One region of the Pseudarthrobacter sp. GQ63 genome, then DNA from elsewhere that is predicted to be linked to it. Evidence: predicted binding sites of a transcription regulator. Region 1 holds the regulator's gene; each other region holds the start of a gene.
What was found. The regulator Rex, encoded in region 1, represses fermentation and respiration genes when NADH is low (regulators of the CRP and FNR family bind a similar motif). The targets are predictions, from matches to a motif close to CTTGTGAANNNNTTCACAAG.

Region 1 (6,998 bases):
GAAGTTCAGCACCGTCACCCTGCCCTGGAAGTCTGCGGGCGCTACGGTGGTGCCGTTGAAGAGCGCGCCGTTGACCTGGATGGCGGACTTGCGGTCCCCGGCAGCAAACTCCGTCACGGAGCCGTCGCCGGCAACATAGTTTTTGTTGTCCCCCGCCTTGGCCTGCTGGGCCAGGGCATCCTCCTGGGCGCAGCCGGACAGGCCCAGGGTCACAGCGGTCAGGGCCAGGCCGCCGGCAGCCAGCAGGCTCCGGCGGGAGGTCACGGGATTGCGGTGGGTCACAGCTAGGCTCCAGGGGTGCTGGACGCACCCGGAAGAAGGGAAGCCGCCGGTTCGCTGTACTGCACGCGCAGGAGCGTGCCGGCGTCGTCGAACACCAGGGAGGTGATGGAGGTCAGGGTGCATTCGCGTTTCCGCGGGTCATGCCACAGCGGTTTTCCCTCGGCGCTGAGGCGGGTGGCCCAGATGGGGAGCTGGTGGCTGACCATGATGGCTTCCGGTCCGTCCGTGCCGAAATCCCCGGCCGCCAGTTCGATGGCACGCAGCCGCGCGTCCTGGACCGCCTCCATTACCCGGGAAGCCTGCTTCTTGTACGGTTCGCCCCAGGACGGCCGCAGCGGGTTGACCAGCCGCGGCCAGTGCTTCGGGCGGCGCAGCTCAGCCTTGGTGACCCTCATGCCCTCGAAGTAGTTCTCCGCCTCGATGATCCGCTCGTCCGTGTGGATCTGCAGGCGCAGGGCGTCCGACGTCGGCCGGGCAGTTTCCTGCGCACGGTCCAGCGGCGAGGCTGCCAGGTAGGTGATACGGGCACCGCCGGCGGCGCGGCGGCTGAAGTGTTCGGCGAGGGTGCGTGCCATCTCCTGCCCCAGTTCGGAGAGGTGGAATTCGGGCAGCCGTCCGTACAGAACGCCGTCGGGATTGTGGACCTCGCCGTGGCGGAGCAAATGGACAGTGGCTTGGGGCATGTTTACCAGTTTCTCAAAGATGGCGTGCGATCCGAAATCTCCCGCACAAGCTTCTACAGAGAGTAGAACTGAAGTTTTTGAAGAAATGTTCCGAGGATGGGAACAAAACATGCAAATGCATGTTTATACTGGATGCAGCAGTTAGTTGAGACTTCAACAGATGAAGGTTCAACAGCAAGCCCGACAAGTACGCAAACCCAAGGAGCATCACCATGGCACTTCCCGCAGACGTCACCACCGGCACCTGGACCCTGGACAACTCACACAGCGAGATCGGCTTCACGGTCCGCCACGCAGGCATCAGCAAGGTCCGCGGCCAGTTCACCGAAGCCGACGCCACCCTTGACCTCCCCGAGGACGTCACCGGTGCCAGGATCAACGCCACCATCAACACCGCCAGCTTCGATTCCGGCGACGTAAACCGCGACGGCCACGTCAAGGGCGAGGACTTCTTCGACGTGGAGAAGTTCCCCGAAATTTCCTTTGTCTCCAGCGGCCTCGTGGCCAAGGGGGACAGCTACGAGCTGACCGGCGACCTGACCATCAAGGGTGTCACCCGCCCCGTCACCCTGGACACCGAGTTCAACGGTGTTGCTGTTGACCCCTTCGGCAACACCCGTGCAGGCGTTTCCGCCGAGACCACCATCAGCCGCAAGGACTTCGGCCTGACCTGGAACGCCATCCTCGAGACCGGCGGCGTCCTGGTGAGCGACAAGGTTGCCATCAACCTCGAACTCGCCTTCATCGCTCCCGCGGCATAATTCCTTCCGCTCCGGCACCCCGGCCCAGGACTCTCCCAGTCGGGCGCCGGGGTGCCGTCTTTAAGCACACCGCTCCTTCCGGGTCCCGGCGGGGTTTACAGTGAGGGCCATGAGCAATTCACCCAGCGCGCCGCGGAGCGGTTTTGCCCGAATGTTCCTGGTGACGGGCCTGCCCACCGAACTCAAGGCCTCCTTCTGGATCTGGTTCGTGGGCGGCATCCTGGGCCTGCTGGGTGGAATGCTGGGCATGCTGGCATCGCTGGTGCTCTTTGCCGCGGCACCAGGGGCGGCCACGCTGGTGCTCCTGCTCATGCTGCTGGCGGCAGCGGTGGGTGCTGCGCAGATTGTCCTCGCCCTTGCCATGAAGGACGGAAAGCGCTGGGCCCGGTTGGGCCTCACCGCCCTCACCGGCGCCACCCTGGTCCTGGCGGTGGCCAACGCCATGATGGGTGTGGGCCAGGGCGGCAACTGGGCAACGTTCCTCATCAGCCTGGCGGCAACGGTCCTGCTGTGGCTGCCCAATTCCCAGGCCTTCTTCGCGGCGGCCCGCTCCGGGAATACCTCTTCCGAATGACCCACAAGGCGCCTGCCCGGGGGTACGGTGGACGTAAGTGATGCTGGGGGTAGGGGACAGGACCGATCCCGGCGATTTACCTGGAACCCGACACGCAAAAGGACCGCCCATGAGCACTCCCCCCGTCCCGCCTCCCGTTCCGAACGAGCCCGAGCCCGGCTCCGAGTCAGGCAGCCAGGGTCCGCGCTACGGCCAGAATGCACCCCAGTATGGCCAAAACCAGCCCCAGTACGGCCAGCAGTCCGGAACACCGCAGTATGGACAGAATGCCCCGCAGTACGGCCAGTCCGGCGCACCCCAGTACGGGCAGAACGCCCCGCAGTACGGCCAGAACCCGCCGCAGTTCGGACAGAATCCGCCGGCAGCACCCGGCTATGGCCAGCAGCCGTACGGACAGTCCCCCTACGCGCAGTATCCGTCGGAGCAGCCCCAGCCGTCCGGCAGCACGGGCGTTCCCCAGATGGTCAACATCTCCTTCTGGCTGCTGATTGCATCCGCCGCGATCTTTGTGATCTCGATGCTGACCGGGCTGACCACGCTGGACGATCCCATGTTCCGCGACGCCTTCGAAACCCAGATCGAGGGCAGCGGCGCTGGAGTCACCTACGAGGATATGAAGGGCGTCATCGCCGGAACCCTGGTGGTGTTCGCCATCATCGGGCTCGCCCTCTACTTGCTGGTGGCGTTCTTCGTCCGCAAGGGCAAGAACTGGGCACGGATCCTGGGCACGGTCTTCGCGGCCCTGTCCATCTTCGGCCTCTTCGGCCCGCCCAGCTTTGCAACCATCGGCACCCTGCTGGGGATCGCGGCCATCGTGCTGCTCTACCTGCCGGCCTCGGCACCGTATTTCCGGCGCCAGCAGCCGTTCGCCAACCCTTACGGCGGCAATATGGGTAACCCGTACGGCCGGTAACTCCAAGCACCAGCCACCCTTCGGGCGTGGGCCCCGGAACCAGCAAGCACCGCTGACGGAAACTAGGCGGTCTGCCCCGGGGCCTGCGCCCGTTGTGCGTGATAGGCGAGGATCTGCAGTTCCGTTGCCATGTCCACCTTGCGAAGATTAACGCCTTCCGGCACCTGGAGCATGATGGGCGCGAAGCTGAGGACGCTGCGGACCCCGGCCGCCACCACGCGGTCGCAGATGTCCTGGGCCACGGATGCGGGCAGGGCAAGGACCACCATATTGGCTCCGGTGCGGTGCAGCACGGTTTCCAGGTCCGCCACATCGCTGACGCGCAGCCAACCGACCTCGTTGCCCACCACCATCTGGTCCGCGTCAAAGATGGCCACGACGTCGAAGCCCCGGGATTCGAAGCCGCCGTACCGTGCAAGCGCCTTGCCCAGGTTGCCGGCACCGACGATGGCCACTTTCCAGTCGTGGGTGAGGCCCAGGGCTGCGGCGATGTGCCGGCTGAGGTACTGCACCTCGTAGCCCACGCCGCGGGTGCCGTAGGAGCCCACGTGGGAGAGGTCCTTGCGGAGCGTTGCGGAGCTGACGCCGGAGGCCTCGGCAAGGGATTCGGAGGAGACCCGCTCCACGCCCTCGGCCAGGAGCGTATTAAGGGCACGCAGGTAGAGGGTCAGCCGGGCCACTGCAGCGGGCGGAATCTGTTTGGCTGCCGTGCCCGCGGCTCCCGGCAGGCCCGGGACAGCCTGGGGGGTTGAATCCAGCGAAGCCACCAGCCCCTCCCTCGCATCGCGTTGTGACTCCACTCTAGGGCCCAACCGGCAATGCCATCAAAGCAGGAGCCGCCGATGCAAGGGACACGACAGGACTCTCCACCACGGTACTGCTCCCCTACTGTGCCATGGCCCGCTGGAGCACGCGTGCCAGCCGGGCTTCGTCGATTTTCCAGAAGTCGCGCTGCACCCCATCCACCAGCACCACCGGGATTTCTTCCGCGTAGCGCTCACGGAGTTCCGGCTGGTGGTCCACCAACTCTTCGCTCCACTCAAGTCCCAGCGAGGCCGTAACCCGGCTGACGGCGTCGCGCGCGTCTTCGCAGAGGTGGCAGTCTGCCTTGGTGATCAGGACAACGCGGGGTGTGGCCATGCCTTAACCGTAGTCCCGTTCCCCCGGGACCGGCGACGCCGGGCAAGGGGGAACAAGGCTAAACGGGGATTGAACAGTGGATTGACTAGACTCGACTGCATGCCCGAGGAGAAGTACGTTGCCGTAGTCACCAAACCGGTTGCTGCGCCGCAACCGGGCGAGGCGGCGTTCTTCGATGTGGACAACACCCTGATGCGCGGCGCCAGCCTCTTCCACGTTGCCCGCAAGATGCACCAGCGCGGGGCGTTCACCATGGCCCAGGCCGCCGGATTCGCGTGGAAGCAGCTCAAGTTCGTGGCCCGCGGCGAAAACATGGACGATGTCCACGCAGTCCGCGACTCCGCCCTGACGCTGGCCGCGGGCATCACGGTTGACGACATCAAGGCGCTCGGCGAAGAGGTCTACGACGAAATGATCGCCTCCCGCATCTGGCCGGGCGCCAAAGCGCTGGCGGAGCAGCACCTGCGCGTGGGCCGCCGGGTGTGGCTGGTGACCGCCACCCCCATCGAAGTGGCCACGGTGATCTCCACCCGGCTGGGGCTGACCGGGGCACTGGGGACCGTGGGCGAAATCTCCGAAGGCATGTACACCGGCCGCCTGGTGGGTGACATCCTGCACGGCTCGGCCAAGGCTGTGGCTGTCCAGGCCATTGCGGACGCCGAGGAGTTGGACCTCAAGCGCTGCTGGGCGTACAGCGACTCCTACAACGACATCCCGCTGCTCACCCTGGTGGGCCACCCGGTGGCCATCAACCCGGATGCCCGCCTGCGCCGGCACGCCCGCGACAACAACTGGCCGGTCTACGACTTCCGGTCCGGCCGGCGAGCAGCCACGTTCGGCCTCAAAGCCGCGACGGCCGGCGGCGCCGTCTACGGGCTCTGGAAGGGCTTCGCCCGCATCCGCGGCCCGCGCATCTAGGTCGCAGCAGATGTCTTTATGAGCCTTGTTAACGACATATGCTGCTACCTAGTTGGGGACAGCACAAGAAAATGCCCGCCGCCTCGGAAGGCGACGGGCATTTCTGCGCTGTTGAAGTATCTCTACTTCTTGTTGCGGCGCTGGTGACGGGTCTTGCGAAGCAGCTTGCGGTGCTTCTTCTTGGCCATACGCTTGCGACGCTTCTTAATTACTGAACCCACGTAAGTTCCTTACAAACTAGATGCAATACCTGTCTGATGGAAATTGTTCGTGGACAGAGCTACGAACTGAACAACTGACAGATTCTTACAATGACGTAAAACGTTCCTTAACAGGGTACCGCTTCCGGGAGGCGGCTACGGACAGTTGCTCAGGCTGTCTCGGTGTGGCCGTCCACGACGGCACCTTTGAGGTACTGCTCAACGGCCTGTTCCGGAACCCGGTAGGAGCGGCCGAAGCGCACTGCCGGCATTTCGCCGGAGTGCACCAGCCGGTACACAGTCATTTTGGAGACGCGCATGACCTGGGCGACTTCAGCCACGGTCAGGAACTTCGCGTTGGAGAAGTTCTGTTCTGCCGACATTTCCCTATTTCCTTTGCTGACGGATGGACAACAGTGACCCCAGGTACATGCCAATGCGGTGTTCCGATGCTGAGCCATCCACCAACCACTTATCTAGATACTCTAGATGTTCCTGTGGCAGAAGTGAAAGTAGTAAATCCCCTAATTCGCTGCCCGGCGCTTGTGCGCGGACGCCGCCAGCTGGTCCAGGACGGAGACCGAAACGTCCCACTCCATGCAGGCGTCTGTGACGCTCTGCCCGTACACCAGCTCAGCCCGTCCGGCCGCGTGCTCCGCAACATCAAGGTTCTGCGCACCGCCCACCAGGAAGCTTTCCAGCATGACGCCGGCAATCGCCTGCGCCGACGTGCCGCCGTCCTCGAGCTGCGCGCCGATCTCCAGCGCCACCTCGGCCTGCCGGTGGTGGCTCTTGCCGCTGTTGGCATGGCTGGCGTCCACGATGAGGCGCGGGTTCAGCTGCTTGCCGGCCAGCGTGGCTGACGCCGCCCCGACGTCGGCGGCGGAGTAGTTGGGTCCCTTGCGCCCGCCGCGGAGGATGACGTGGGTGTCCGGGTTCCCGGCGGTGGACACCAGGGCTGCCCGGCCGTCACCGTCAATGCCGAGGAAAGCCTGGGCCGCGGCCGCTGCACCGCAGGCGTCGATGGCCACCTGGAGGTCGCCGTCGGTCCCGTTCTTGAAGCCGATGGGCATGGACAGCCCGGACGCGAGCTGCCGGTGGATCTGGCTTTCGGTGGTCCGCGCCCCGATGGCACCCCAGGAGATGAGGTCGGCCATGTACTGCGGGCTGATGGGTTCGAGGAACTCCGTTGCGGTGGGGAGGCCCAGGGCGGTGACCTGCTGCAGGAAGTGCCGGGCGGTGCGGAGGCCGGTCACCATGTCGTGGCTGCCGTCCAGGCGGGGATCGTTGATCAGGCCCTTCCAGCCCACGGTGGTGCGGGGCTTTTCGAAGTAGGTGCGCATCACGATCAGCAGGTCTTCCCTGTGCTTCTCGGCCTGGCTCACCAGCCGGCGTGCGTACTCCAGGCCTGCCTTGGGGTCGTGGATGGAGCAGGGCCCAACGATCACCAGCAGGCGGTCATCCACGCCGTCCATGATGGCCCGGACTTCATCGCGGCCGCGTTCGACGACGTCAGCTACCCGGGCG
Region 2 (6,998 bases), on a different contig from region 1:
CTTTCCCAGCGGACAATACCCGCTCAAGCGCGCCGAATGGGCGCGTGTTGAAGGTTTCGACGGGTTCGGGCAGCCGGTCAAGTTCGAGGCTACGGGCTGGTTTGCCCGCGTGATCCAGCACGAATATGACCACCTGGACGGCAAGCTGTATGTGAACCGGCTCATGGACCGTTACAAGCGCAAGGCCATGAAGCTGGCGAAGAAGAACGGCTGGGGTGTTCCCGGCCTGACGTGGATGCCCGGCGTGGATCCGGACCCGTTCGGCCACTAGGTGTAATGACCGGACACGTTTGCATCGGCTGGCCTGCCCGGTATCGCCCGACCCATCATTGACCGTGGGCCACGAGAACTGGTCCCTTGGAGACGGAAAGGGGCCAGCCGGCTGACTCCTCCAGGCTGTATGTGCAGTTCAGTTGGTTCGGGAAGCCGCTGACTGAATGGCCTTGGCGAGGTCGCGGGGACGGCTCCACATAGGCCAATGCCCCGTCGGGAGGTCAATGACGTCGAGGTGCTCGATGTTCGCGACTTCGGCAAACATGGCATGGCCTGCGCGGGCCAGCTCCAGCACCTGCGCGCTCGGGATCGAGCAGCACACGAGTGTGGTCCGGACCTTGCGGCGGGCATCGTTCGTGAGCACGACGGGCTGACGAAGCACGGGGCCGGGCTCAGGGACGGCCCGGGCCCGAAAACGCTCGAGGACCTCTGCGCTCAGGCCCTCGAGGCTCGCCTGCTGTGCGAGGACGTCGAGGGGCGGCAGCGGAAGCTCCTCCAACCCCTCCGGGATGCCCCGACCGAAGGCGCTTCCCGCCACCACAGGGCCGGAGTCCACCCACACCACTCGATGGACTAGCTCAGGGTGTCGGTCAAGGACGAGGCTGACGGGCGCGTTCGCCCCGCTGTGAGCGACGAGGGTTGCGGGCTGATCCTCGGAGGCCCCGAGTTGAGTGATGACGTCCAGGACTGCTGCGGCTTGATCGTCGAGAGTCCTCGCCGCACGCTCGGGATCGTCCACGTCGAGACCGGGCAGTGTCATCGCGGTTGCACGGGAGTGGTCGGTTGCCAGGTGTTCAAGCACTTCGTCCCATGCCCAAGCGCCCAGCCAGTGGCCGGCAATGAGAACAATGATCGGACTGCTTGCAGTAGTTGTCATGGCAATACCCTCGCAGGCGTCACGGACAAGGGTATGTCACTATTTATGTCATGAATTCGCCGGGGCTTGAACTGTGAAGCGAGTCGAAAGGCTCCATGCCCTATCCGAGATGTTGCGCCGCAGCGGCACGCGCGGGGTTTCCGCCGAACGGTTGGCGGGAGAATTTGAGGTATCCGTGCGCACAATCAAGAGAGACCTCGATGCGTTGGAGAACAGCGGTGCGCCTATATGGTCCCGCCCAGGTCCGGGCGGTGGCTACGGATTGGCCACAGGCGCATCCCTGCCGCCTGTCAGCCTGTCCCCGGCGCAGGCTGTGGCGCTCATGGCAGCCGTGGCCGCTGCACCCGATGCCCCCTACGCCGATCTGGCAGCAGCAGGTGTCAAGAAGATCCTGGATGTCCTCGATCCCAAAACCCGGGCACGGGCCGACGAGCTGGCCCACCGCGTCTGGGTCAACGCGCTTCCCTCCTCTTCGCGCGCAATTAAGTCGGCACTGGATGAGGCGATGGCCGAGCAGCGCGTGATCCGCATTCGCTACACATCGAGAGACGGGACCACGACCACCCGCGACGTTGAGCCGGTGCTGTTCGCCTCCACCAACGGCCAGTGGTACCTGGTTGGGTGGTGCCGACTGCGCAACGCCATGCGATGGTTCACCGTCTCGGGCATCGAGCGGGCCAGCGTCACCAGGACGGCTTGCGGCGGCCACGCCATCCACGAGGTCGGAGAACCCCCAGCAAACGCCAGGCCGGTGCACGGTCGGGGCGAATGAGTAGCTCAAGCACCTCGTCAGTACAACCAGGCCCGACGGCGCGCGCCGCCTGATTGCCTGTGCCCGGCGGCAGCAACGGGTGAGGTCGGACGCGGTACAGCCGGGTTCCGGCTCAGCGGGCCACAACCGTCTGCTGGCCGGGGCAGGAACCCAGGACGCGCTTCATGGCGTCCTTCTCCGCTTCTGTGACCCACAGGCCGTAGGCGGCCTTTACTGAAACCTGGCGGGCCACATAGTGGCAGCGGATCGACGTGTTTTTGGGAAGCCAGGTGGCGGCGTCACCGGCGCCCTTCTTCTGGTTGGCAGGACCGTCTGCGGCAATGAGGTTCAGTGGATCGTTGGCAAGGTTCTGGCGCTCCCCCGCCGTCAGCGACTGTGCGCCCTTCTGCCAGGCGTCGCCGAGGGCAACCACATGGTCTATCTGGACCGCCCGGCTGCTGTTTGAGCCGCGGCGGAAGTCCACGAACTGCCCGGTGTAGGGCTCATGGAACGTACCGGCTGCCACCCGGCATCCGGAGCCGTCCGTCAGCACTACGTCGGTGAGGTCGCGGCGCAGGATGTCGTTGCGGGTATCGCAGCCGTTCCGGTCCACGTCCTGCCAGGCCTGGCCAAAGGCGTCCCGGCTGTAGTCCGACGCGGCGGCGCGTCCCTTGACGGCCAGCCCGTCCAGTGCGGCGAGGGCAGAACCTGCGGGCACCGGGTGCACAGGCTTAACAGCTTTCATCCACGCGGGATCAAAGACAGGAGCTTCAGTGGGGCCGGAAACCGCAGGCTCCGCTGCGGCAAACTGTCCGGCGGTGAAGAACCAGGACAGGGCCACCATGGCCGCTATTGCAGCTGCCGCCAGGATTCCCCACGCCTGGCGTGAACGCCGTCTCGCCCGCCGATAGGAGGACCAGCTCACGGTCATGGGGTTCCTGGCCTTGCGGTACTCTCATGCACCAGACGAGCCTAGGACACCCGTCCGGCACCCCCGCTGATATCCACAGTGTGGAGGGAGAGTGGAAGGTTACACCGGCGGGGTTACTGCTCCCGCATCACTCTTCGGAGGTCTTCCTCGGCGATAGCCAGCAGCCCTTCGAGCTGGCGCACCCGGTCCTCTCCGACGTCGCCCGTTTTGTGGGCGGCGCGGGCGCCCTCAAGGAGCCGGACAGCCTCCTTGTGGTTGGCTTTGGCGATGTCGAGGGCGTGCTCAAGGGTTGTTTCGTGCTGGAGCGTCGAATCATTTTCCATTCCACCAGTGTGGTCCCGTTTCCCGGCTGATTCCAGCATCATCAGCCGGGAAATCGTGAGACCCTGGCCGGAAGCCTACACGGCGATGGCTGCGAGGGCGGCTGCAGTTTCCTTTGCCGGGAACGACGGCGGGTTCACGCCGGCCATCTCCTCCATGACGCGGACCACCTGGCAGCTGTAACCGAACTCGTTGTCGTACCAGACGTAGAGCACCAGATTCTTCTCGTTGGAGATCGTGGCCAGGCCGTCAACGATGCCCGCGCGGCGGGACCCGACGAAGTCGGTGGACACCACTTCGGGTGAGTCGATGTAGTCGATCTGCTTGCGCAGGTCCGAGTGCAGGGACATCTCCCGCAGGTAGTTGTTGACCTCGTCCTTGGTGGTCCCGTTCTCCAGGCTCAGGTTCAGGATGGCCAGGGACACGTCCGGGGTGGGGACGCGGATGGAGCTGCCGGTCAGCTTGCCAAGCAGTTCGGGGAGGGCCTTGGCGACGGCCTTGGCGGCGCCGGTCTCCGTGATCACCATGTTCAGTGCCGCCGACCGGCCGCGGCGGTCGCCCTTGTGGAAGTTGTCGATCAGGTTCTGGTCATTGGTGAAGGAGTGGACGGTCTCCACGTGCCCGTGGACCACGCCGAATTTGTCGTTGATGGCCTTGAGCACCGGCGTGATGGCGTTGGTGGTGCAGGACGCTGCGGACACAATCTTGTCCGTATCCTCGATGGTGCCCTGGTTGATGCCGTGCACGATGTTCTTCAGGTCGCCCTTGCCGGGGGCAGTCAGGAGCACCCGCGCAACGCCCTTGCTCTGCAGGTGCTGGGAGAGGCCTTCCGCGTCACGCCAGCGTCCGGTGTTGTCCACCACCAGGGCGTTGCTGATGCCGTAGGCGGTGTAGTCGATGGTGGCCGGGTTGTCCGAGTAGATGACCTGCACCTGGACGCCGTTTGCCGTGATGGTGTTGGCTTCCTCGTCAATCCGGATGGTGCCTTCAAAGGAACCGTGCACGGAGTCGCGGCGCAGCAGGCTGGCCCGCTTGGAGAGATCGTTGTCCGAGCCCTTGCGCACAACGATGGCGCGAAGCCGGAGGCCGTGTCCGCCGCCGGCCTTTTCGATCAGGAGGCGGGCCAGGAGCCGGCCGATCCGGCCGAAGCCGTAAAGCACCACATCGGTGCTGGTGCGGTCATCGCCGCCGCGTTTGCCGACGACGTCGGCCAGTTCCGCGCGGAGGAATTCTTCAAGGGTGGCGCCGTTGCCCTCTTCCTTGAACTTCTGGTTCAGCCGTGCAATGTCGATCGCGGCCGCGCCGAGCTCCAGGTTGGCCAGGGTGTTCAGGAGCGGAGCGGTCTCCTCCAGCAGCAGTTCGTCCTTGCTCATGCGGCGCGCAAAGCGGTGCGCCTTGAGGATGTTCATGGTGGACTTGTTGATCAAACTCCGGCCGTGGATGCTGGTGACCACGTTGTTTTCGCGGTACAACCGGCCGATCACCGGGATCATGGCCTCGGCGAGGGCCTCGCGGCCCATCCACGTATCAAGACAAGAATCTGACGTCTGGCTCACAGAAATACCTTCCTCGGTTCAGCCGTGTACGTCCTCGTACACGGTTGTCGGCCACCACATGTCGTGCAGGGGCGCCTGCGCCCGCGGGGGTCGGCCCCCGGGCGCCTGGATCAATCACACGCAAAGAAAAACCGCCGGCTGCGAACGCAACTCCGGCGGAAGAACTCCTGCGTCCGCATCCATTCTAAATTGGCTGGCGTCCGTAATTCGGCCCGGATGGAGTGAAATCACTCACAAGGAAGGCCGTTGCGCCAGACGATCAGTTGTGGATGGCCGAATAGAGATTGAGGCTGGAGGAGAAAACCACCCAGGACAGGTAGGGAAGCATCAACAGGCCTGCTGCGGGGCTTACCGGACCGAAGCGCAGGATGAGGAAGGCAACCGAGGCTCCAAGGGCCGCGATCACCAGGAAAGCCGCCCAGAGGGACGCACCGCCAAACACGGGAAAGAGTCCGAAAAAGGCCAGCGGCCATGCGGCGTTGAGCACCAACTGGGTGAGGTAGCCCGCCAGCGTGCCTCCGGTAAGGGCTCCCTTGCGCCAGACCAGCCAGGCGGCCACCGCAACCGCGGCGTACAGCAGCATCCACATGCTCCTGAACATCCAGCCGGGCGGCATCCAGGGGGCCTTGGCCGACACCGCGAACCAGCCGCTGGAATGCAGGATGATGGGGACCGACGCCGCGGCCCATGCGGCCAGGGAGAGCGAAAAGAAGCCGGCCAGGGCAACAGCCTGTTGGCTGCGTCCGGGGACTTGCTGCGGAAGAGCAGCGCCGGGGCTGTCTTGCGGGTCATGATTTGCGGGCACGGTTCAGGATCCCCAACACATCGTCCAAGGTCAAACCAGTGTGGATGGATGGGTTGACCGATACGCCGGGTTCTGTGCTCCCGTTCCGTTGCCGGCACGGGAGTAGCGGCCATCCATCTACGAACGCCGTTGCCGGCGCCCTCCAGCGGCCTACCCGGACACTCGGGCGGGCAGCCCTCAAACGTGTCCTGTCTGGCCTTGCTCCGGGTGGGGTTTACCTAGCCTTCCCGGTCACCCGGGAAGCTGGTGGTCTCTTACACCACCGTTTCACCCTTACCTGGTTCGTGCCGCTTTCAAACCGGCGCGACCCAGGCGGTCTGTTCTCTGTGGCACTGGCCTGCGGGTTACCCCGAGTGGGCGTTACCCACCACCCTGCCCTGCGGAGCCCGGACGTTCCTCGAGCCACTTGCGTGACGCGCGGCCGCCTGGTCAACCCATCCAAACCCCAGTCTACCGGTGGGCTTGCCCTTTCCCGCCGCCGGTAGGATCGGACGGTGCTGATTCTGCTTCCCCCTTCCGAAGGCAAGACACCCGCCGTCCGCGGATCCGCCGTCGAATGGACTTCCCTGAGCTTCCCCGAATTGAACGCCTGCCGCGCCAAAGTGCTGGATGCGCTGGGAACGGTGAGCGCGCACGAGGACGCCCTCTCGCTGCTGGGTGTGGGCGCATCGCTCCAGGACGACGTCGACCGCAACACGCGGCTTCATGCCGAACCGGCGGCGCCCGCCCACCGGATCTATTCGGGGGTGCTTTATGACGCCCTGGGCTACAAAACCCTCACGGCTGCGCAGCGCCGCAAGGCGGACGCGTCCGTCCTGGTGGTTTCCGCGCTCTGGGGCGTGATCCGTTTTGGTGACAGCGTGCCTGCCTACCGGCTGTCCATGGGTACTGCACTGCCCGACGTCGGCCGCCTCGCCTCGTTCTGGAAGCCACAGCTCACCGATGCCCTTGCCGGAGCGGTGGAGGGGCAATTGCTGGTGGACTGCCGCTCAAGCACCTACGCGGCGGCGTGGGCGCCGCCCGCTGCCCAGACCGTGTCCGTCAACGTTTTCACCGAGGTGAACGGGGTCCGCAAGGTGGTGAGCCACTTCGCCAAGCACACCCGCGGCGAACTGGCCCGGCACCTGCTGGTCCGGCGAGGGAAGGCCCCGGCAGCGCCGTCGGAACTCTTGAAGGCAACGCGGGAAGTGTGGGCCGCGGAACTGGTTGAAGGTTCAGCCCGGAAGCCGCACGCCCTGAACATCATCCTGCCGGGCTGAGGGTCAGGCCCACTCCTCCGAGCGGACCAGGATGGCGCCGGAGTCCGGGCAGAAGACGATGTCGTCGGCAGCTGCGGCCTTGACCTCGGCAAGGTCGCCGGGGCTCAGCTTCATGCCGGACGCCTCGGAGGTGCCATGGAACAGCCTGGCGGCGCCCACTCCGCGCCTGGCCAGCGTCTTTTCGTAGACGGCCAGCAGGCCGGCATCCAGGCCCGCAGCGAATTC
Region 3 (6,998 bases), on a different contig from region 1:
CACGGCTGCGCCGCTGAGATCGTGGATGCGGATGGCGGCGGCCTTGAGGGACTCGACGTCGGTGATTTCCAGGCCGGACAGCGACTCGGCCTCGAAGTGGTTGGGCGTGACAAAGGTGGCCAGCGGCAGGATCTGCGCCTTGAGGGCCTGGTCCGTATCAAGGGCATGCCCCGGCTCCTGGCCCTTGCAGATCAGGACCGGGTCAAGGACAACGTTCCCGAACCTGTTTCCGCCCAGGGCATCGGCCACCGTGGCGATGGTGGCGGGGCTTCCCAGCATCCCGATCTTGACGGTGTCCAGCACCGGCCGGCCGGGCACGGACTGCCCATCCGGCGCCGGACCGTAGGCCGCCGTGGTCGCCTCCAGCTGGTCCGCGATGACCTGCTGGTCCACCGGGACAAAGCGGTGGTTCCAGTCGTCGTTCGGGTTGAACGAGACGATGCAGGTCAGGTTGGCGATGCCAAAGACGCCGAGCTCCTGGAACGTCTTCAGGTCGGCCTGGGCGCCGGCGCCGCCAGTGGCTTCGGAACCGGCGATGGTCAGGACGACGGCGGGAGTGTCAGCGGGGGACTGGACATCAAGGGAAGCGGAAGTCATGGCACCATCCTGCCATCCGGCGTCGAATGCCCGCTTTGTGGTCCTGTACAGCATGTGGCCGTGCTGCTGGTCAGGGTTCCAAGGCCGCGCCGGGGCCAAAAGCCACTCGGCGCGGCCGGCTCATGCGCCCCTGGCAATCTGCAGAAGCGCTCGGCCCAGTTCGGGCTGGCTGTAGACGAAGCCCGCGTCCAGCAGTTTCTCCGGCTGGACCCAGCGGCTCTTCAGGACCAGTTCCGTCTCAGTCCGGATCAGGATGGCACCCAGCCGCAGCAGCCAGGCCGGAGTGGGGATGCCGAACCTGGCTCGATAGGCCCGGCGGACCATGCGCATCAGCTCGCGGTTGTCCACCACATCCGGAGACGCCACATTCACGGGGCCGGTGAGGTCCTTCCGGGCATGTACGAAGCGCACGCACCGGTAGAGGTCTTCCACGTGGATCCAGCTGAATTTCTGCGTACCGGGCCCCATCCGGCCGCCCAGGCCAAGCCGGGCCAGGATGGCGAAGGGCCGCAGTGCTCCTCCTCCCGGGCCCAGGACGATGGAGATCCGCAACGGGACCTTGCGCGTCCCCGGGGTGACAGCGGCTGCAAGTTCGGACTCCCACGCGCGGGCAACATCCACCGAAAATCCCGTGCCCAGTTCGCCGTCACGTTCGGTTTGCGGGCCATCCATGGCATGCCGGTAGATGGTGCCGGTGCTCGCATTGAGCCAGGTCGACGGCGGCTGCCGGCACAGTGCGATGGCACGGCCAAGTGCCGCTGTAGTGGAAACGCGGGACTCCCGTATGGCGGCCTTGTTCCTGGCGCTGTAGCGGCAGGATACGGAGCGTCCGGCGAGGTTCACTAATAGCTCCGCACCGTCCAGCACCTGGGCCAGGTGGGCGTCGTCGTCATCCCACGTGGCCGACGGCGACCCCCTGGCGCCTTTGCGGCCAATGGTGCGAACCCTCCAGCCGTCCTTCTCGAACCGGGCCCGGAAATATTTGCCGATGAATCCGGAAGCTCCGGCCAGTACCACCGTTCTGGTGCCGCTCATGGTCCCCCCACTGTGTTGTTTCGGTCTTCAGCCGCGGATGCTGCGGCTCAGGCTCAGGAAATCGTCCAGGATCCTGCCGACACCGGGAACCCTGGCCAATGAGAGTCCCCGTGTGATCAGCGGGACGGCGCCGTCCACCAGGCGCCTGGTCCGCTGCTGCCCGTCGGAGGTGTCGTAGACCCAGAAGAGGGTGACAGCCATGTAGAAAAGCCACAGCAGTTCCGGGAGATCGGACCTGAGCTTTTTCGGTGCCGGCGGTTTCGCGGCCTCAACCGCCGTGCGGAAGATGTCCAGCGACGCTTCGCGGGCCGCCGTTGACCCTGCGGCGAAGGGATTGACCGGGGACGTCGGGCGGATGGCGGTGGCTATGAAATCGCCGCCGAACCGGTGGTAGGGGGCCATGGCGTCCAGGCCCGTGTGAAGGGTGGCCCTAAGCCGGCTGGTGAGGTCGGCAGCGTCCTTGAGCGCTTCGGCGGCCCTGGCCGCGTGCTCAGCCTGGACCTGCAGATACAGCTCCTGGACCAGATCGTCCTTGGACGCGAAGTAGTAATAGGCGTTCCCCACCGAGACGCCCGCCTCCGCTGCGATGGCGCGCATGGTGGTTTTGGCGAAGCCGATCTCCCGGAACATCCGCAGGGCGACGCCGGCCACCAGCTGGCGCGTCTGCTCGCTCTTTGCGGTCATGGGCTTCCCTTGGATTTGAATGTGTTCAAGAAAAATACCCCAGATTTGAACGCGTTCAGATTGGGGCCATCACGCTGCCGCACGGCAGCCTCCCGCGCAGTGGGAGAATTGGGGGACAGTGCTAATACAGCCGGTGTTCCCGCTCCCCGGGCACCGAGCGAACCACTACGAACGGACCTCCGCCATGACCCCTGTTTCAGGCCACCACGCCCTTCCCCAGGACACCCCAGTTCCGGACCGTCCACGGTTCGCCTCGATCGGCTCCCCGTACTTCGGCATCATGCTGGCGATCATGGCGGTGGTGCTGATCCTGTCCAACATCGGGGGGTCCAAGGGAGTGGCCATCGGGCCGATCATCACCGACGGCGGCTTCTTTCTTTTCCCGCTGGCGTACATCCTGGGCGACGTCATCAGCGAGGTCTACGGCTTCAAGGTGGCACGCAAAGCCATCCTCACCACCTTCGGGCTGTCCGTCTTCGCATCGCTCTGCTACTGGGCAATCATCGCCCTGCCCGGATTCGACGACGAGTTCGGAACGTCCAAGCAGGCAGCCCTGGAAGGCGCCCTCGGTCCCGTTCCGCAGATCGTGCTGGCGTCGCTGCTGGCGTTCCTGGCCGGGCAGACCATCAACTCCTGGATCATGGTGCGGATGAAGGCACGCTCCGGCGAGAAGTCCCTGTGGGCCCGCATCATGGGCTCCTCGGTGGCCGGCGAGTTAGTGGACACGGTGATCTTCTGCAGCATCGCCGCCTCGGTCATCGGAATCACCGACGCCGCAACCTTTGTGAACTACGTGGTGGTGGGCTTTGTGTACAAGACCCTGGTGGAGTTCATCCTGGTCCCCGTCACGTCGCTGGTGATCCGCTGGGTGAAGAAGCGCGAACCGAGCTACGGGGCCCCGACGGCAGCGGTGACGAACGCAGCGTAGCCGCCGCCCGTCGTCGTGTCTTCCAGATGCGGCGAGATCGCCGGAAAGCTGCAGGCCCGCCGGAATGCACCGGCGAGCTCATCCCGTTCCGGCGATTCCGGCGACGGCTGCCCGGCGGCTGTGAGGGTCGGGCAGGTCAGGAGTAGTACTGCCCCAAGGTCTCCGCCTTGAAATCGAAAAAGGTCCCGTCCTCGATGGCCAGGCGGGCGTCATCCACCATCTTCACCACGAAGCGTTCGTTGTGGATGGAGATCAGCGTGGCGGAGAGCATCTCCTTTGCCTTGAAGAGGTGGTGGATGTAGGCCCGCGAGTAGTTGGTGCAGGCGTAGCAGTCGCAGCCGTCCTGGAGCGGGCCGAAATCGCGCTTGTACTTGGCGCCGGAGAGGTTGAAACGTCCCTGCGGCGTGTAGAAGGCGGAGTTGCGGGCCACCCGGGTGGGGGAGACGCAGTCGAAGGTGTCGGCGCCGTTCTCGATGGCCGTGAAGATGTCGTCCGGTTCCGAGATGCCCAGCAGGTGGCGCGGCTTGTCCTCGGGCAGTTCCTCGTTGCACCACCTGACGATGGTGCCCAGGTTCTCCTTCTCAAGTGCCCCGCCGATGCCGAATCCGTCGAACGGCATGGCGCCGAGGTCCCGGCACGCCTTGCGGCGCAGGTCCTCGTACTGCGCACCCTGGATCACGCCGAACAGGGCCTGGTACGGCTTGCCCGCCCGGGACGAGGTCAGCCGGAAGTGTTCCTCGATGCAGCGCAACGCCCACAGGCGGGTGCGCTCGAGGGATTCCTCCTGGTACCTGCGGGAGTTCTGCAGGGTGGTGAGCTCATCGAAGGCGAACATGATGTCCGCGCCGATCTGGTGCTGCACCTGCATGGAGATCTCGGGGGAGAACCGGTGCCTGTCGCCATTGAGGTGGCTCTTGAACCACACGCCGTCGTCGTCAATGTGGGCCAGGCGTTCCTTTCCGGGGGCGACGGCGTCGTCCGGCCCGGAGGCATCCACGGCTTTCATGTCGATGACCTTCTTGAACCCCGAGCCCAGGCTCATCACCTGGAATCCGCCCGAGTCCGTGAACGTGGGCCCGGACCAGTTCATGAACGCGCCAAGGCCGCCTGCCTCGTCCAGGATGTCCGCGCCGGGCTGCAGGTACAGGTGGTAGGCGTTGGCCAGCACAGCCTGCGCGCCCAGGTCCGCCACGGCTTCGGGCAGCACTGCCTTGACGGTGGCTTTGGTTCCGACGGCGATGAACGCGGGGGTCCGGATCTCACCGTGCGGCGTGGAGATGGTCCCGGTCCGTCCCAGGAACTGGCCGCCGTTGGAAGCCACCTGGGCAGCGGTCGGCGGGCAGTTCTCGCTGAGCCGGGTGCCCACCCGGAAGGAGAATTCCGACTGCCGGTCCGCCGCGGCGCCGGCTGCAGTCCGCGGGGCCGCATCCGTCAGGGCCGTTTCAGCCGCGGCGGCAGGGAAGGGAGCTGGGGCAGGGTTGGCTGGCACCGTACAAGTGTGCCAGCATTCTGCCCCGTCCCCGCAACCTCACCGGCAACGGCCCGGCAACCGAGGCGGTCAGCTGACCGGTTCGGACGCGGAGTAGTTCTCAGCCCGCCAGGCATCCCAGGAGGAGCGCACCGATTCGAGCCTTGCGGCGCCCAGGTCGTAGGTGGAAACGATGACCAGGGAGCCTTCACCTTCCTCGCGCACGTCCTTGATCGCCGGATGGTCGGCCACCACCAGGAGTCCCTCCCCATGCTCGGCATAGTTGTGGACAGTGAGTCCAACCTGGTGGCTGGTCCGGTACCAGACCTTGCCGTTGATCTCCTCGCCGGTCCCCAGCTTCACTTGGTAGTTTTCTCCCGGCGCCGGGAGATCCGAAAGCCCGAGCTTTTCGATCGCGGAGCCCTGCCCCTCGGTGAGGTGCAGGAACAGGGTGTGGCGTTTGCCGTGCGGATGGCGTTCCAGGGCGAAGCGGAGCTGCTGCAGGAACGTGAGCCAGCCCTGGGTGATGTCCTCGTCCCAGGCAGCCCATTCGGAGTCGTGGTCCAGCGCGCCGCGCGTCACGCTGACCTGCGTTCCGTTGGGCACGGGTTTCAGCTCGAAGACGTCCCCGCCATGGACGGTCAGGCTTGTGTGGTCCGGTGACTCCTCAACATCGCCGGAGAAGTAGATCTCCTTGATCTCGGAGTCCAGGTCCTCTGCCTGCCAGCCATGCCACTGGGCTACTTTGGACGGTTCACGCAGCATGGTCCAGACCTGCGGCGCGTCGGCGTTGATCACTACGCTGAGATTGTTCGTCATAGCCCCGAATGTACAACTCCGGCACGGCGCCGGGTAGGGGCAAATTACCCAACCAGGCACCGTACCGGCGGGAGGGGTCCGACGTCAGGCGCGGACGGCCTCAAGCTCATTGCTGATGCGCCGCTCCAGCTCGACCATCCCGATGGTTTCGGAGCCGCCGTGGGCCCGCAGGAACAGCAGGGACTCGAGCCGCAGCAGCCGCCATTCGCGTTCGGCGTCATGGTTCGAGTTGTCGATGGAGCGGAAAATTTCCTTGTCGTACAGGTTGGGCTCATTGAGCGAGCGCTGCCGTACCTTGGCGGCCATCCTGGCCTTGAACGGGTCCGTCTCCTGGTTTTCCGGGGTCCGGATCAGCTTCTCGTACACCTCGGCCCGTTCCGACTGGCCGTTCTGGCGGCAGATGTAACTGGAGAGCGCCAGGGATGCTTCCACGGATGACCACCGGCCGGGATTCCCGTCGAAGGGAAGGACGTTGAGGAGGTCGGCCACCGCCAGTGAGCCATCGGCGTCCTTGAGGGTGATGAACAGCTCATGGGCGAGGTCGCTCAGGTCCTTCAGGCAGCTGCCGGACTTGAAGTTGACGCCCTTGGCCAGCCGGTCGGACAGCAACAGGACGCCCATCGCGTCGGGATGGGCCTCCGCGGCAGCTTCCACAACGGACTCCGGGGTACCCTGCGGCGCTGGAATCAGGGCCAGGTCCTCTTCGCTGGGTCCGCTGAGGGCCGGCGGGACCGGAGGAAGGGGAGGCACGACGACGGCGGGAGCCGCCGCCGCGGGCGCCGCCTCTTCGCGGAGCTGCCTGGGCTGCTCCTGCACTGCGTCTTGCCCTGCCTTCTGCCCTGAGTCCTGCGCAGGGCGGGCTGCCCGCGGAAGCTGGGTGACGGCGTCAGGGTTTCCGTCCACCACCGTCACGGTGGTGCCCACCGCGATGCGCAGGGTTCCGCCGCCGGTAAGGCTGGCGAGCACCAGTGCGGGGGCTCCGAAGTCGTCCCGCTCCAGCTCGACCTGGCGGACTTCCGCCGTGCGCCCGCCGTCGGGCAGGACGATGTGGGTGCCGGTGGTCAGAGATCCAGCCTGCTGTTCAAGATGGTGCCTGGCGGCTGGTGTTTCGGTCATGGGAGTCCTTAAGTTCTCTTGCGGTCCGCCCTACAGTCTACAAAGGCGGGCACCTAAAATCGGGGACCCCCAGGTTCCGGCGTGAGTGTCAGAAGCCAACGCCGGCAAAGGCCAGCGCCTGGCGGATGAGGCTGCCGCGGCCGCCCACGAACTCCATCTGGACGCCGGGGCTGAGGACTTCCTCGGGGGTCATCCAGGTCAGTTCCAGGGCGTCCTGGCGGGGCTCGCATTCGCCCGTGACCGGGATGACGTAGGCCAGGGCCACGGCGTGTTGCCGCTCGTCCGTGAAACCGGTCTGGGACGGTGCGGGAAAGTATTCCGCCACGGTGAAGGGCACCGGGCTGATGGGGA

Region 2: AC6CHP_RS07175 (glyceraldehyde-3-phosphate dehydrogenase) is a predicted target of Rex. The motif match lies at 4,928-4,947, and genes of this name have one in related genera.
Region 3: AC6CHP_RS12860 (queuosine precursor transporter) is a predicted target of Rex. The motif match lies at 2,329-2,348, and genes of this name have one in related genera.

The regions. Positions count from the first base shown of each region.
Region 1 covers NZ_JCAXEF010000005.1:102,327-109,324, forward strand. The annotation lists gene AC6CHP_RS11045 (TlpA family protein disulfide reductase) at 1-282, opposite strand, end outside; gene AC6CHP_RS11050 (histidine phosphatase family protein) at 285-965, opposite strand; gene AC6CHP_RS11055 (YceI family protein) at 1,178-1,726, shown strand; gene AC6CHP_RS11060 (hypothetical protein) at 1,836-2,300, shown strand; gene AC6CHP_RS11065 (hypothetical protein) at 2,410-3,213, shown strand; gene AC6CHP_RS11070 (redox-sensing transcriptional repressor Rex) at 3,276-3,980, opposite strand; gene AC6CHP_RS11075 (glutaredoxin family protein) at 4,099-4,353, opposite strand; gene AC6CHP_RS11080 (HAD family hydrolase) at 4,453-5,271, shown strand; gene AC6CHP_RS11085 (30S ribosomal protein bS22) at 5,394-5,492, opposite strand; gene AC6CHP_RS11090 (helix-turn-helix domain-containing protein) at 5,642-5,854, opposite strand; gene AC6CHP_RS11095 (3-deoxy-7-phosphoheptulonate synthase) at 5,996-6,998, opposite strand, start outside.
Region 2 covers NZ_JCAXEF010000002.1:577,851-584,848, forward strand. The annotation lists gene def (peptide deformylase) at 1-271, shown strand, start outside; gene AC6CHP_RS07155 (alpha/beta fold hydrolase) at 410-1,150, opposite strand; gene AC6CHP_RS07160 (helix-turn-helix transcriptional regulator) at 1,224-1,922, shown strand; gene AC6CHP_RS07165 (HNH endonuclease family protein) at 2,035-2,832, opposite strand; gene AC6CHP_RS07170 (hypothetical protein) at 2,946-3,155, opposite strand; gene AC6CHP_RS07175 (glyceraldehyde-3-phosphate dehydrogenase) at 3,231-4,709, opposite strand; gene AC6CHP_RS07180 (TspO/MBR family protein) at 4,969-5,514, opposite strand; RNA gene rnpB (RNase P RNA component class A) at 5,560-5,951, opposite strand; gene AC6CHP_RS07190 (YaaA family protein) at 6,009-6,773, shown strand; gene AC6CHP_RS07195 (zinc ribbon domain-containing protein) at 6,777-6,998, opposite strand, start outside.
Region 3 covers NZ_JCAXEF010000007.1:52,445-59,442, reverse strand. The annotation lists gene AC6CHP_RS12875 (hydroxymethylpyrimidine/phosphomethylpyrimidine kinase) at 1-597, opposite strand, end outside; gene AC6CHP_RS12870 (TIGR01777 family oxidoreductase) at 718-1,632, opposite strand; gene AC6CHP_RS12865 (TetR/AcrR family transcriptional regulator) at 1,660-2,316, opposite strand; gene AC6CHP_RS12860 (queuosine precursor transporter) at 2,501-3,244, shown strand; gene tgt (tRNA guanosine(34) transglycosylase Tgt) at 3,381-4,679, opposite strand; gene AC6CHP_RS12850 (SRPBCC family protein) at 4,803-5,531, opposite strand; gene AC6CHP_RS12845 (DUF6707 family protein) at 5,616-6,647, opposite strand; gene AC6CHP_RS12840 (NUDIX hydrolase family protein) at 6,736-6,998, opposite strand, start outside.